DNA from 2 places in the Arthrobacter sp. PAMC 25486 genome. Region 1 is predicted to be linked to the other one. Evidence: riboswitches for the same ligand, from Rfam matches in the RefSeq annotation. Region 1 holds a riboswitch; the other holds the start of a gene.
The links. A riboswitch is a leader RNA that binds a small molecule or an ion and turns the genes downstream of it on or off. The one in region 1 is predicted to bind cyclic di-AMP.
Positions count from the first base shown of each region.

Region 2: linked by a shared signal. The riboswitch ahead of art_RS23005 (transglycosylase) and the one ahead of art_RS21260 (M23 family metallopeptidase) in region 1 are both predicted to bind cyclic di-AMP.

Region 1 covers NZ_CP007595.1:3,876,115-3,883,572, forward strand. Annotated here, with positions in the region: gene art_RS17540 (cold-shock protein) at 1-262, shown strand, start outside; gene art_RS17545 (DUF3027 domain-containing protein) at 274-867, shown strand; gene serC (phosphoserine transaminase) at 941-2,068, opposite strand; gene art_RS17555 (metal-dependent transcriptional regulator) at 2,297-2,992, shown strand; cyclic di-AMP (ydaO/yuaA leader) riboswitch at 3,113-3,364, shown strand; gene art_RS21260 (M23 family metallopeptidase) at 3,496-4,176, shown strand; cyclic di-AMP (ydaO/yuaA leader) riboswitch at 4,327-4,524, shown strand; gene art_RS17565 (NlpC/P60 family protein) at 4,586-5,371, shown strand; gene art_RS17570 (MDR family MFS transporter) at 5,672-7,321, opposite strand.
Region 2 covers NZ_CP007595.1:3,360,384-3,367,841, forward strand. Annotated here, with positions in the region: gene art_RS15390 (hypothetical protein) at 1-348, shown strand, start outside; gene tadA (tRNA adenosine(34) deaminase TadA) at 378-875, opposite strand; gene upp (uracil phosphoribosyltransferase) at 898-1,536, shown strand; gene art_RS21775 (hypothetical protein) at 1,891-2,175, opposite strand; gene art_RS23005 (transglycosylase) at 2,265-2,999, opposite strand; cyclic di-AMP (ydaO/yuaA leader) riboswitch at 3,003-3,181, opposite strand; gene art_RS15415 (MarR family winged helix-turn-helix transcriptional regulator) at 3,385-3,897, shown strand; gene art_RS15420 (MFS transporter) at 3,898-5,172, shown strand; gene art_RS15425 (winged helix-turn-helix domain-containing protein) at 5,772-6,596, shown strand; gene art_RS15430 (histidine phosphatase family protein) at 6,696-7,217, shown strand; gene art_RS21145 (YhgE/Pip family protein) at 7,240-7,458, opposite strand, start outside.

The sequences.
Region 1 (7,458 bases):
CAAGCCCGGCATGCGCCTGGAATTCGGTGTCGCCGACGGACGCAAGGGCGCCCAGGCCATGGCGGCCAAGATTCTTGACCGCAGTGCATCGGTTGTCAAGGCCAAGCGGATGCCCGCCCGTGACTTGGCCCCTATTGTGCAGGACCTTGTGTCCCTGCTGGAGCATTCTGTGGGAACCCTGACCAACGGCAAATATCCTGACGGTGACGCGAGCAAAATTGCCGCAGCGCTGCGCAAGGTAGCCGACAACTTTGACGCGTAACGGTGCCCACCATGACTGAACTGCCCGGCGACACAGCCGCCCCTTCCAGCGATGCCGCAATGTCACGACATGGTGTTCCGGTGTGGCGGGTGGGCAAGCCTGACGCCTTCCTGGCCGCCGACGTGGCGACAGCCCGTGAGGCCATCCGGAGCATTGCCGGCGATGCCGAGATTGGTGAGCACCTGGGTGCCCGCAGCGAGGGTGTCCGGTGCGTGACGCACCTGTTCGAGTCGAAGAAGCAAGGGTACGGCGGTTGGGTGTGGTTTGCCTCGCTGGCCCGTGTTTCCCGCGGCAAGGACTCAACCGTCAACGAGGTGGGCATGCTTCCCACCGACGATTCTGTGCTGGCTCCGCCGTGGGTTCCGTGGGCCGAACGGGTCCGCCCGGAGGACCAGGAAGCCGCAGCCGCTGCCGAGGCGGCCGCTGAGCAGGCGCGTGCAGGCCATGCCGGTGCGGGTGCTGCTGAAGACGATCACGACGGCGCAGAGGATGACAGTGCCGGGCACGACGACGCTGAGCACGACGACGCGGACGATGCCAGCGATGCTGACGGCGACGCATCCGATGACTATGCATCCGATGACGACGGATCCGCAACAGAATAACGGCACCAACCAGTTCAGGCCGCCTCCACACTGTGGAAGCGGCCTGAACTGGTTAAAAACGGGTTCGTGAACCTTAGATGTTTTCGATCACGTAGTCGATGCACTTGATCAGTGCGCTGACGTCTTCGGGATCAATGGCAACAAACGTCGCGATGCGCAGCTGGTTGCGGCCGAGCTTGCGGTACGGCTCGGTGTCCACAATGCCATTGGCGCGCAGCACCTTGGCCACGGCGGCTGCATCCACCGACTCGTTGAAGTCAATGGTGACAATGACGTTGGAACGGTCATCCGGGTTGATCACAAAGGGACTTGCGACGGCGGATTCCTCGGCCCAGGTGTACAGGCGGCCGGCGGAGTCGGCGGTGCGAGCGGAGGCAAAATCGATGCCGCCGTTGCTGTTGAGCCACTGGACCTGGTTGTTCATGGTGACAAGGGTGGAGAGCGCAGGCGTGTTGTACGTCTGGTTCAACAGGGAGTTGTCAATGGCAGTGTTCAGGTTCAGGAAGTCGGGCACCCAGCGGTTGGAGGCACCAATGCGCCTGGCCCGCTCAATCGCAGCGGGAGAGAACAGCCCAAACCAGAGTCCGCCGTCGGACGCGAAATTCTTTTGCGGGGCGAAGTAGTACACATCGCTTTCACGCACATCCACGGCCAGGCCGCCAGCGGACGAGGTGGCATCGACCAGGACGAGGGCGCCCTCATCGGCACCGGCCACGCGCTTCACGGGAGCGGCGACGCCGGTGGAGGTCTCATTCTGCGGCCAGGCATAGGTGTCCACGCCGGCCTCGGCAACAGGCAGCGGGCGGGTGCCGGGCTCGGCCGTGATGATGGAGGAGGCGGCCAGGAACGGTGCGTTGTTGGTGGCGGAGGCAAACTTGGAGCCAAACTCGCCGAAGGACAGGTGTTGGGCTTTGTTCTCCACCAGGCCAAACGCTGCAACGTCCCAGAAAGCGGTGGAGCCGCCAACGCCGAGGATGACCTCGTAGTCGTCGGGGGCGTTGAAGAACTGCTTCAGGCCGCTGCGGACCTCTCCCACGAGGTTCTTAACGGGAGCTTGGCGGTGGGAAGTGCCCAAAAGTGAAGCGCCTGCTTTGGAAAGCGCCGCAACCTGCTCGGGACGGACCTTGGAGGGGCCGGCACCAAAGCGGCCGTCGACCGGGCGCAGGTTGGCGGGAATGGTGAGGGGCGTGGGTTCGCTCACGAGTTGCTCCAAAAATTAAGCGATGGAAGTTATATGGGTGCCAGGGGCTGTTGCCAATTCTGCCGTAGAACTTCGCTGAGAGGAAAAATGCGGCGGGCGCCGAAATAATGTGCGACGGCGTGGGGTTGGCTTAAGAGGGTGCGGTTACCCCCGGGTATGGCATTCAGGCTAACGTAGAGACGATGGCGTTTGCCCAAAATTCTTGCCCAATAACAGGAGGATGCTGACGTGGCTGATCTGATTGACACGACGGAAATGTATTTGCGAACCATCCTGGAGTTGGAGGAGGAAAACATTGTTGCCTTGCGGGCGCGCATTGCCGAGCGCCTGCACCATTCCGGGCCCACCGTTTCCCAGACCATCGGTCGGATGGAGCGCGACGGCCTGGTCATCGTCTCAGGTGACCGGCATCTGGAATTGACCCCTACCGGCCGGGACAAGGCCACCAGGGTCATGCGCAAGCACCGCCTGGCCGAACGGCTGCTCGCCGATGTCATCGGCCTGGACTGGGCCTATGTGCATGAGGAGGCCTGCCGCTGGGAGCACGTCATGAGTGAGCGGGTGGAGCAGCGCCTCTTTGAGCTGTTGGGCAAGCCCAACGAGTCCCCGTATGGCAACCCGATCCCCGGGCTGGAAGAGCTCGGCGGCGAGGTGGCCCCTGTCTTTGCGGCGGGGCTCGTGACGCTCGTTGACGCAATGAATACCTATGCTTCAGGCCAAAAGGTGATTATTCACAGGTTGTCCGAGCGCATCCAGGTTGAACCTGAATTGTTGCAGCAGCTGGATGAAGGCGGCTTGCGCCCCGGTGCGCAGATTTCACTGGCCCAAGTGGGCGAGTACATCTCCGTGCGTGTGCCGGGGATCGAGGGGGCGCTGGAGCTGCCCCCGGAGGTCGCTTCACATGTTTTTGTTGCCATGAGTTAGAGTTTCACAGTGCCAACCGCTGAGGTTGACATGGCGTTATTGATGATCTTGGTAACGAAATTGTTACGTTTACCGCTTGTACCGTATAGTAATAACCTGGCGCTGTAACCAAAGCGTTACCATCCTGCGACACCGAACCTTGCCTTCGCAGCATGGACAGTAACCAATGAGGCAGGGGCGGGGGAACCACTTTTGATAGGCAATCCAGCCTGTCTTGGGGTGAAGCCCATCCACAGTACAACTCATTTCTGACGCAATCCGTTGGGTTGCGTCATGACCTGAGCTGTGCCAAAAGCGTGGGCCGGATCAACTGCATGACTCTCTGATCCGAATCCGACAGCTAACTTCGCAGGTGCTTTATAGAGAGGTTTTTTGTGTCAGATGTTAAACAGCGGGGACGCCGCCGTGCGTCGTCGCCAGTAACGCATGATCTTGCTTCCATCCCCGGAAGCCGCCGTGAAGCAATTGCTGCGGAACGTGCAAATGCACCCTCAGGTATTTCCATGGCTCAGCTGCTGCGTGCCGGTGTTGCCAGCGGTGCCGGGCAAAAAGTTGGTGTAGCCATGGCTGCCACCGGCTTGGTCCTGGCCGTCACGCTGCCTTCCGTGCAGGGCGTTGACACCGTTCAAGCCGCCCCGGAAAAGGCCGCCGCCGTTGAGATAGTTGTCACGGCCGGCGCCGAGATCCCCATTACTTTTGCCGCACCCGCCGTCACCAGCGCGTTGAACCCTGACGGTCAGCTCAAGGAGACCCTGAAGGTCAACGCCTCCAACGTCACCCCCCAGGCTTCCAAGGGCACGCTCTCCGGGCCGTTGGAGAACCTGGTGACCAGCTCACCGTTCGGTGGACGCATCAACCCCATCACCGGCCAGATGGGCGAGCAGCACACAGGCCAGGACTTCGCCATTGCCTGCGGCAACCAGGTACTTGCTGCAGCAGGCGGCGTTGTGACGTTCGCCGGCTGGCACCAATACGGCGGAGGCAACCGCGTGGTCGTGGACCACGGCAACGGCCTCTCAACGTCCTACAACCACATGAGCAGCATTGATGTGAAGGTCGGCCAGGAACTCCAGCGCGGGGGCAATGTGGGCCTCAGTGGCACCACGGGAGCCTCCACCGGCTGCCACCTGCACTTTGAAGTCATCGTCAACGACGAGACCGTCGATCCCATGGGCTGGCTTTAATTCCTCCACAGGTCACTTTTAGTTACGACTTAGACACATGACCGTGACCGTAACGTGACATTGGGAAAAATCTGTTGTACCGTCGTAATCGCGCCAACTCGAATAAAGTTGGCGCCCACGAGTAGATTGCCTAGCTCTGCCACTGCTCATGGTCCGTTCGTATCAATCGTCTGGCAGGGGCGGGGGAACCAATAATCGGATCTTGCACCATGTGCAAAGTCCTTGGGGTGAAGCCGCGAAGCGTTTATACTCTCCAAGAGGAAACTCTTGCAGTGTGCCAACGTGGAGCGGCCGGGTGACTCCCATCCGAATCCGACAGCTTACCTCGCAGGCATTGGGAGAGGAAACCTTCTTGGCTTCAAATACTGTCCTCGGGCGCCATCGCGCCGAGGTTGTTAAGACCGGCACGATGTCCACCCTCACGAAGACCGTTAGCTTGAACATCGGTGGAGTTGGACGTCAGGCCGCTGTTATCGCAGCAGCATCTGGACTTGTATTGACATCCGGCATCGCAGCAAATGCAGCTACTCCCACCGTGGAGCGCGCATCTGACGGTGCAACTACGCTGAACCTGAACACGGAACTTGCTTCCGCCATCACGGCAGCATCCACGGTGAAGATTTCGTTCGCCACCCCCGCAATCACCTCCACCCCGGCTCCTGTTGTTGAGGCACCGGCAGTTGTAGAGGTCAAGAGCAACGATGTTGTAGCAGTAGCAGAAGCCCCGGCCGCACCGGCCGCCGCTCTGGAGGCTCCGGCAGCCGCCCCCGTGGCAGCCCCCGAAGCCCCGGTAGAAGCTCCCGCCGCACCCGCACCGGTTGTAGAAGTAGTTCCTGAAGCAGCTCCGGCTCCTGTTGCCCAGAGCGGAATTGGTGCAACCATCGCCAGCGCCGCCTTGGCACAGCTTGGTGTTGCCCAGGATTGCACCGCACTGGTCAGGAACTCCCTGTCGGCTGTTGGAATATCCAACCCAGGCTGGCCTGCTGACTTCCTGCACCTGGGCCGGACAGTATCCGCTGCCGAAGCCCAGCCCGGTGACTTGATTTACTACGCAGACGGTGGCGCGGGCCTTGCCCACATCGCTGTTTACATTGGCAACGGCCAGGCCGTACACGGTGGATGGGACGGCTTCACAACAGCCGTATTCTCCGCCAACGTCGGTTCAGGTCCCGTTTTCATTGCGATGGGTCACTAAAGAACATTTTTACCCAATGAACCCCGTCTACGGACGGGGTTCATTGTTTTAAGCAGCCCGTCCGCTGCTCGTGAGCTGCCGGGGATTCGACGGCTGTGGAGGCGCGTGCCGTGCGAGTGTGGAGGCGCGTCCGGCGCGTTGAGTCCGGCCATCCGCAAGTTCTGACACCGATCCCGCGGTCTGATCCCGCCAATCCCGGAATCCCGGGATCAGAAAGCGGGATCGGTGTCATTTTCGCCGGTGAACCGGGTTCGGCATCGGGAAAGGGCTCCCGCCCAGCGAATGGAGGGTCCAGCGTCGCTAATCCTCGGAACGCGCCCGCGATTCGGCGCCTGTAGCAGTTGCTGGCTCCCGCGTCTGAGCCGAACCGTCTTCGGCACCGTGCCCGTCTCCACGTTCATGCTCGGGTCGCAGAGGCTGGCGGTCGATGCTGGTTGCCAGCGGGATCTCTTTGACGAACAGCAGCAGGATGCCCGCCACGAGCAGCAGCGGCACCATATAGACGAAGATCGGTGTCAGGGCGTCGTTGTAGGCGCCGATGACAATGGTCCGCACCTGCTCGGGCAGTTGACGCACGATTTCAGGGGTGAGCGAATTGATGCCCCCGGTGCCTTGCCCGCCTCCGCTGCCGGCCATGCGTGTGGTGAGGATGTCGGCCAGGCGGTGTGCAAACAAGCTGCCCACGACGGCGGACCCCAGCGACGCGCCGATTTGCCGGAAGTAGTTGTTGGATGCCGTGGCCATGCCCACCTGTGAATTGGGGAACTGGTTTTGCACAATCAACACCAGGATCTGCATCGAGGTGCCCAGCCCGATGCCCATGATGGCCAGATAGGCGCAGATGACCCAGATCGGCATGGTGGGCGTCATGGTCGAGAGCAGCACCAACGCACCGGCCACGATGAACATGCCGGTGATGGGCAGCCACTTGTACCGGCCCGTCCTGCTGACCAGCTGTCCGGAGCCGATCGAGGTTACGAGCAGTCCTGCCATCATGGGGATCATGAGGAAGCCGGCCTGGGTGGCGTTGGCGCCGGTGACCATCTGCAGATAGGTGGGCAGGTAGGCGAGGGTGCCAAACATGGCGATGCCTGTGATCAGCCCGGCAGCAGTGGTCAGGTTGAAGTTGCGATCCTTGAACAGATGCAACGACATGATGGGGTGCGCGGCCTTGTGCTCCACCCAGACAAACAACAGCGCAGCCAGCACAGTGCCCACACCCATGCCAATGATCTGCGGGGAGTTCCAGTCGTACTTCGTCCCGCCCCAGGTGCTGACCAACACCAACAGCGTTGAGGTGATGCCCAGCAACGCCATGCCGGCCACATCCACGCGTGCCTTCACCCGCGGATGGGCAGGCAGCCGCAGGAAGAACACGGCCGAAATGATGGCCAGGATGCCCAGCGGAATGTTCATCCACAGCCCCCAGCGCCAGCCGATCCCGTCGGTGAACCAGCCGCCCAGCAGCGGTCCGGCCACCGACGACAGCGCAAACACGCCGCCCATGATGCCCATGTAGCGGCCACGTTCACGGGCCGGCACGACGTCGGCAATGATGGCCTGTGAGAGCAGCATCAAGCCGCCGCCGCCGAGCCCCTGGACACCGCGGCCAATGATCAGCCACGTCATGTCCTGGGCGAAACCACCAATGATCGATCCGAGAATGAACACCGAAATGGCGCCAATGAACAACCCCTTGCGGCCCATGAGGTCGCCCAACTTGCCATAGATGGGCAGCATGATGGTGGAGGCCAGAATATAGATCGTAATGACCCACAGCATCTCGTTTACGCCGTTCAGCTCGCCAACAATGGTGGGCAGCGCGGTGCTGAAAATGGTCTGGTCGAGCGAGGCGAGCAGCATGGTGAGCATGAGCCCGGCAAACACCAGCAGAATGCTTCGGCGGTCGCTCTCGGTGGGTGGGTGGACTGTTTGAGTGGTTGCGCTCATGACAAATTCCTAGCGCCGGATGGTTTGGAGGCGGCTGTGGGTTCGGTGATGAAGTACGACGGCGTGCTGCCGCAGGCTTGGCCATGCGGCGCCGGCTTGCGCCGGGGGCGCCTCAGCGACGCCGGAAATCAGTGTGT
Region 2 (7,458 bases), 520 kb from region 1:
CGGCCCGGCGGGAACCTCACCGTCAAGGCCGACGACGCCGACTGCGACCCCCGCTACGGCGCCGACGCACAGATCCTGCTGGAAATCACCGACGGTTCGGGTGAAAAAGTAGTGGATACCCTGGCCCCCATGAACGACGCCGGAGGGTTCAGTGCCGCCGTCAAGGTCCCCGATTCTGCCGTCCCCGGCCAAGGCGCGGTGAACGCCTACCCGTGGAACCTCGACTGGTGCGACGACACCGGACGGAACAACCGGATGGGTAACCCCGGTGTGGGCGCCGATGCTGCGCCGGACATCGAACTGGCCTCCTGCACGCTGCCCTCGAAGCCGCTCACGATCGAGCCCTGAGAGCCCTGAAGCTGCCGGCGGTGTTGAAGCTATTGGCGGTGGCTGGTAAAAAAGTCCCGCAAAAGCGCCGCGCATTCGTCCTCGCGCACGCCCGGAAACACCTCGACCCAGTGGTTGAGGCGCCGCTCGCGCAGCACATCAAACACCGACCCCGCCGCGCCGGCTTTCTCATCCCACGCCCCAAAAACGACCCGCGGCACCCTCGCCAGGACAATTGCCCCGGCACACATGGTGCACGGCTCCAGCGTCACCACGAGCGTGCAGCCGGCCAGCCGCCACGACCCCAGTTTCGTGGCCGCCTCGCGGATCGCCACGATCTCGGCGTGCGCCGTCGGGTCCCCGTGTGCCTCACGTTCATTGCGGCCCAAACCCAGGACTTCCCCGTCGGGCCCAAGCACGACGGCGCCAATTGGCACATCCGCCGTTGTCAGGGCACGCTGGGCTTCAGCGAGTGCAAGACCCATCCATTGGGCATGTAAAACCGTGGTGGTGGTCTCGATCGGGCGAAAATTCGATGTGTTGGGCACGGCTCAATGGTAGCTTTTATTCATGCGCGTACTGGTTGCGGATCATCCGCTTATTGCCCACAAGTTGACGGTCCTTCGAGACAAGAACACACCGTCACCCGTTTTTCGTCAGCTCACCGAAGAATTGGTGACCCTGCTGGCCTATGAAGCCACGCGCGGGGTGCGGGTCCAGCCGGTGAATATTGAGACGCCAGTGACGTCCACCATTGGTACCGGGCTGGTCAAGCCCACGCCCCTGGTGGTGCCGATCCTGCGCGCCGGCCTGGGCATGCTCGAGGGCATGACCCGCCTGCTGCCCACCGCCGAGGTTGGCTTCCTGGGCATGGCCCGCAATGAGGAAACCCTCGAGGCCATCACCTATGCCGAACGCCTGCCGGAAGATCTCACCGGACGGCAGGTATACGTGCTGGACCCCATGCTGGCCACCGGGGCCACCCTGATTGAGGCGTTCAAGTTCCTCTTTGACCGCGGCGCCGCGGACATCACCTGCATCTGCCTGCTTGCCGCCCCGGAAGGCCTGGCGAAGCTGGAAGCGGCCCACGGCGGGCGCGATAACGTCCACGTGGTCCTGGCCGCGATCGACGAGGGCCTGGATGAAAACTCCTACATTGTCCCGGGCCTCGGCGACGCCGGCGACCGCCTCTACGGCGTGGTGGACTAACCAACTCGTCCACTGGCTGGCACAGTGCCACAGTTCGTGGGAAAAGCCGCCGTTTGACGCAATTGCGATGGTTCAAACCATGGCAATTGCGTCAAACGGCGGCTTTTTCGTGGTCGGCCGCATGCGATCAGCCCTGCGCGTCGGCCGAACCAACGCCCCCAGTTCCATCCTCGGCACCGGACGATCCAACAGCTCCGTGCGTAACCCGGAACCCCACATCCGCCAGCACTGCATCGGGCGCGTTGCCCCTGCGCATTGCTGCCCGGGCGCTCCAGATCGGATCGTCCCAGCCGGCCCCGAGCAGACTTCGGTGGCCCCATAACGTGCCGTGTCGGCATAGTCCCAACACCATTTTCAGACCTTGCCGAGCCTGGCGAACACGCCAAAACCATGGGGCAGTTTCCCGGCCAACGGCTGCGGGCCCGGCACGCCGTTGAGCGCCGTCCACGCAATCTCCGCGAGCGAACCGTACGTTGGTGCGGACGTCCCCGCCAGGCCGGAGGCCGCATTGCAAAACCGGCCGGCCCGAAACCAGGTGACCGGGTGCGCAGGAAGGCCGACGGCGGATGGCGGGCTCCCGCCGTCGGCCATCACCTGGTGCCACAAAGCCGTCGGTGATGTGCGTGCGGCCCAGCTCAAAGGGGCCAGCGTGACCAGGCGGGACGTGCCCGAGCGGGCATCACGCAGCTCGACGGTGCCGCCGGGGATGGGCAGCAGGCCGATGGGAATCAGTACCAGCCCACGGCGTTCGAGTGGCCCCAGGCGCCGCAGGGTGACCCGTAGCGGCCCTGAATGTAGCCGAGCCCCCAGCGGATCTGGGTTTCATAGTTGGTGGACCAGTCGCTGCCGGTGCTTTCCATTTTGCTGGCGGGCAGGGACTGGGCAATGCCGTACGCGCCGCTGGAGACGTTTTCTGCCGAGGTAAGCCACTCGGATTCGCGCTGCCAGAGCTGGGTCAGGCAGCTCATCTGGTCGGCGCCCCAGCCGAAGGAGCCAAGCTGGCCGGCGGCGTAGGCCTGGGCGCCGGCGGGATCGTCAACGGCCACGGGCTTGACGGCATCGGCCTCGGCCTTCACGGGGACCGGGGCTGCTGAGGCGCTCGAGGTGACGTTCACGCCCGGGAAGGTGATGGCGGCGTCAAGCGGGGCGGAAACGGCCGGGGATGAACCGCCCGGAACGGTTGCCGGTGCCTCGGCGGCAGAGACCACGCTGGCCAGGCTGTCGGGGCCGGACGGTGCGCCGATCTGCGCGGCGACGCCGCCGGCGGCGACGAGCGCGCCAACGACGGCCAGTGCAGCCATGCACTTGGCCGTGGCACTGACGGCCGTGGCGCCGGGAGAGGCGGGTGCCGCGGCGGCGTGCCCGGCGGTGCGGGCGCCTGTGCGGGCTGATGCGTGCCCAAAAATCGACGGGCGGCGGACTGGTTCGGCACGGCGACGGCCGCGCTGCGGAGCAGCAGACATGAGGGAGCCTCTCTACGCCTGCGAGGTGAGCTGTCGGGAACGGACTAGAGAATCCGGCCGCCGCAGTCTTTGAAAATCACTGCACCGGCTTAACCCCAAGGGTCTCCACATTGAGGAGGCCCGCAAAAATTGGGTCCCCCGTCTCTGCCATGTTTCTCGATGGAAATGGGCGGCGGCAGAGCTCGGCGAGCCGTCCATCAATGCCATGAACCACGCTTGGTTCAGACGGCACTCTTTCCACTTTAACCGAAACGAGACCATGTGTCACATTTTGGTAACGACCTTTGTAGCAGGGTGAGCAAACGGACATTTACTTAGCAATGCTAACGATCTACCATGAAAGTTGAAGATACGGAACCAAATACCTCGAGGCAGCTGAGCATCCATGACTGATTTTTCCCCTGAAAGTTCGACGCCGGACCCCTCGCCACGTGCCGACGGTCCCGTTGCTTCGGGGCTGGGTGGGCGCAAAACCGGAAAGCCCATAGGTGTTGGGGCGTTGGCGGCCGAGTTGCGGGTTGCGATCATGCGCACCTCAAGGCGGTTGCGGGCGGAGGCGGCAACGCGCGAAATCAGTCCGGGGCAGTATTCGGTGCTTGCCGGAATTTTGGCCAGTCCGCTCACGGTGGGGCAGCTGGCCGCCCGGGAACAGATCCAGGCGCCATCCATGACCCGGATAGTGAATGCGTTGGATGTGGCCGGCTTTGTCGGCCGGGAAGAGAACCCGCAGGACAAGCGCCAGGTGCTGGTGCGGATCACGGAGCCAGGCGCGGCAGCATTGCTGCGTGCCCGCTCGAAGCGGACGGCCTGGCTGGCGAAGCAGGTGGCGGCCCTGACCCCGCAGGAGCGAGCGACCCTGCATGAGGCGGCCATGATTCTGCAGGAGATGAGCGCCTAGATGAATTCCATGTTCCGCGCATTGCGGGTCCGCAATTACCGGCTCTGGGTGACGGGTGCGCTGGTGTCCAACATTGGCACCTGGATGCAGCGCGTGGCTCAAGACTGGCTGGTGCTGACGGTTTTGACCAATAATTCAGGCACGGCCGCCGGCATTGTCACCGGCCTGCAGTTCCTGCCCATCGTGTTCCTTGGGCCCTATGCGGGCCTGTTGGGGGACAGGGTCAACAAGCGCAAGCTGCTGCTGGTCACGCAGACCTGTATGGGGTTTTGTGCGCTTTTGTTGGGAATATTGGTGGTCACCGGGTCTGTACAACTGTGGCACGTGTATGTATTGGCGCTCCTGCTGGGCGTGGCCAGCGCCTTTGATGCCCCGTCCCGGCAGGCGTTTGTCTCGGAGGTCGTCGGCAAGGAAGACGTGCCGAACGCCGTCGCACTTAATAGCGCCTCCTTCAACCTGGCCCGCCTGGCCGGCCCCGGCGTGGCCGGACTTGTCATCGCCCTGGTGGGTACCGGGCCGGCGTTTTTGATAAATGCGGCAAGCTTCGCTGCCGTCATCCTTTCATTGTGGCGGATGCGTGCCCATGAGCTGGTGCCGACGGTGCACGTGCCGCGGGCCAAGGGGCAGATTCGGGAGGGGCTGGTCTATATCCGCCAGCGCCCGGACCTGCTGATGATCATGGTCCTGGTGTTCGTGGTGGGCACCTTCGGGATGAACTTTCAGATCACCAACGCCCTGATGGCAACCACCGTTTTCCATTTGGGACCCGGGGAGTACGGGCTGCTGGGTTCGGTCATGGCGGTGGGGACCCTGGTGGCGGCGCTGCTGGCGGCGCGGCGCAAGACCATGCGGATGCTGTACATCGTGGGCGGCGCCCTCGCTTTTGGCGTGACCGTTGCCATCGCCGCCTTCATGCCGAGCTTTGCGCTCTACGCCTTGGCGCTGATTCCTGTGGGCCTGGCATCGCTGACGTTCATGAATGCCTGCAACACCACGGTGCAGCTGACCACCGACGCCGCCATGCGTGGACGGGTGCTGGCGGTGTACATGGTGGTGCTGCAGGGAGGTACGCCCATCGGGGCGCCGCTCGTAGGTTGGATCGCCACCGAGTTTGGCGCCCGCTGGTCCCTGGGGCTGGGCGCCGTGGTGGCAGTCCTTGCCGCCCTGATTGCCTTGGTCATGATGAACCGGCGCAACAATGTGAGGCTGCGCGACCAGTTCCGCAGCATGCGCCCCTCCTTCATGGTGCAGGGGCTGCACCGCACGGCGGGCTAGCTTCCGGCCCACAAGAGCATGCCGCTAGGTAAACCTTTGTTTACTTAGCGGCATTTTCTGGTAGAAAGCTGGGTGCCGGGAACGACTTGCCCGGACCGTTACCGGCATGCTCCCGACGCGGATGAACTATTTGGTCAAAATGGGAGTTTGTGCAGAATGTTTTGCCAAGACTTAGGTGTGTATCGCGGATATATTCGGAGTATTCCAAATTTCTCACGCCATATGAGAGCAAAACAACACGGTCGGCTTCATCACAAAATAGCCCACAATCTCATATGGTGGACGTTATGGGCTTATGTTACTTGCAGGTTCGCTTTGTTACGTAGCAGACTGACATATGTGAACACCCACTCAGTGAATTCTGCAGCCGCAGCAACGCACCGCCTCGGATCGACCGGACGGTTTATGTGTGGTTGTCGAATGCAGCCCTAGCTCACAAACCCTGGACGCCACACCCTCAGCAGCAACCGCAACGGGGCGGCACCAGTCTTTGGCCCTTGGGCCGGCCCTCCATGAGGACATCAAAGGTTCCTCGCGTGAAAACGGAATCAATGGAAGCATTCGCGCCGTCGAGTACGGCCATACACCTAGGTAGTTCAATGTCAGTAGCATCCGGATACGTCCACATCTCTGTTCGAAATGCAGCCAAGGCGGTCACCCGCACCTCTGGCGCACGCCCTGCCCACCTTGAGCAGGCCGGCTACAGCCAGCACGCTGATGCAGGCAACGCAGCGGAACGCCTGCGCGCCGTGCCCATCAGCGACAACAGCCCCATGACCGCGCCGACGCCCGTGATTGCCGGCGGTGACCGCCTCCGCGGCGTCAGCCCCGACAACGTAGCCCGCGGCTTCGTGCTCTACGTGGGTGTTGACGAAGACACAGCCGCAACCGCCGGCACCTCACTGGCCAAGCTCGCCCAAGACATCCGCGCCTATGCCCAGACTCTTGTGCCGCAGGCCCAGAGCTACGCCGCGGTGGCGATCGCACCGTCGGACGCCGTGGGTACTCCGCTCGACGTGGTCCGTTCCACGTTCGGGGATCCCACCGTTGCCACCCGTCAGCGCCAGGAAGCCGCACGCATTCCCGTGGCCGACCAGCGCCCCTCCGGCGTCCTCATTGACCTGGCCCGCCGCGAAGTCCACCTCGACGGTGACACCCTGAACCTCACGTTCAAGGAATTCGAGCTGCTGAACTACCTGGTGGAAAACGGCACCCGCACCGTGGGCCGCGACGAGCTTCTGGAAGGCCTCTGGTCCAACGCGGACGAGGTCCCCAACGAGCGCACCATCGACGTGCACATCCGCCGCCTCCGCTCCAAGCTGGGCCGCCTGTCCAATACAGTTCGCACCGTCCGCGGCGAGGGCTACCGCTTCTATGAGCACCCCGAAGTGGTTGTCTGGGCAGCCCCGGAATACTCCATCTAGCGTTTGCCCGGCCCTTCTTACGGGAAAGTACGACGGCGTTCGGCCCACCCGGGGGGGCCGAACGCCGTCGTACTTCTTTAACATCACTAAACTGTGGGAATGAGCGAACACCACATTAAACGGCTGATCCTGATGCGCCATGCCAAGGCGGCGTTCCCGCTGGGCGTTGAAGACCATGACAGGCCGCTGGCACAGCGCGGGCACAACGAGGCGCCGCTGGCCGGAAAATGGCTGGTGGACAACGGCGTGGTGCCGGATTTCATCCTGTGTTCCTCGGCGCTGCGGACCAGGCAGACGTGCACCTGGGTGTGCCAGCAGCTGGGGGAGAAGGCGCCCACACCCAAACTGGAGAGCGCGCTGTACGCGGCCGGGGCCACCTCGATGCTCTCCGTGGTGAACCATGTGCCCGAGACTGTCACCACGCTGATGGTGATCAGTCACATGCCGGGGATTCAGTCGCTCGCACTGCGGCTGGCGTCGCGGGACTCGGACCAGGACGCGTACATGGACCTGGCCTCGGGGTTCCCTACGAGCGCCTTCGCCGTTTTTGAGCACGACGGCGATTGGGCCACCTTGGACGGTCAAGACGCCCAGCTGAGAAATTTCGTGGTGCCGCGCTAATTCCTTGGGCTAGACCTCGATCTCAGGCAGCAGAGTCTTCAGCGTCCACGTCTTCTTTTTGCTGACAGCGGTCCAGGCGAACAGCAGTCCCAGCAGTGTGTAACCCAGCAGGCCAAGGGCGATGGGCACCAGCGGGGCCCAGGTCTGCACCGTAGATCAGGTGCCGCAGGCCCTCGACCACATGCCCCATGGGCAGGATCTGGTGCATGATGTGCAGCGGTTCCGGCGTAGTCTGCCAGGG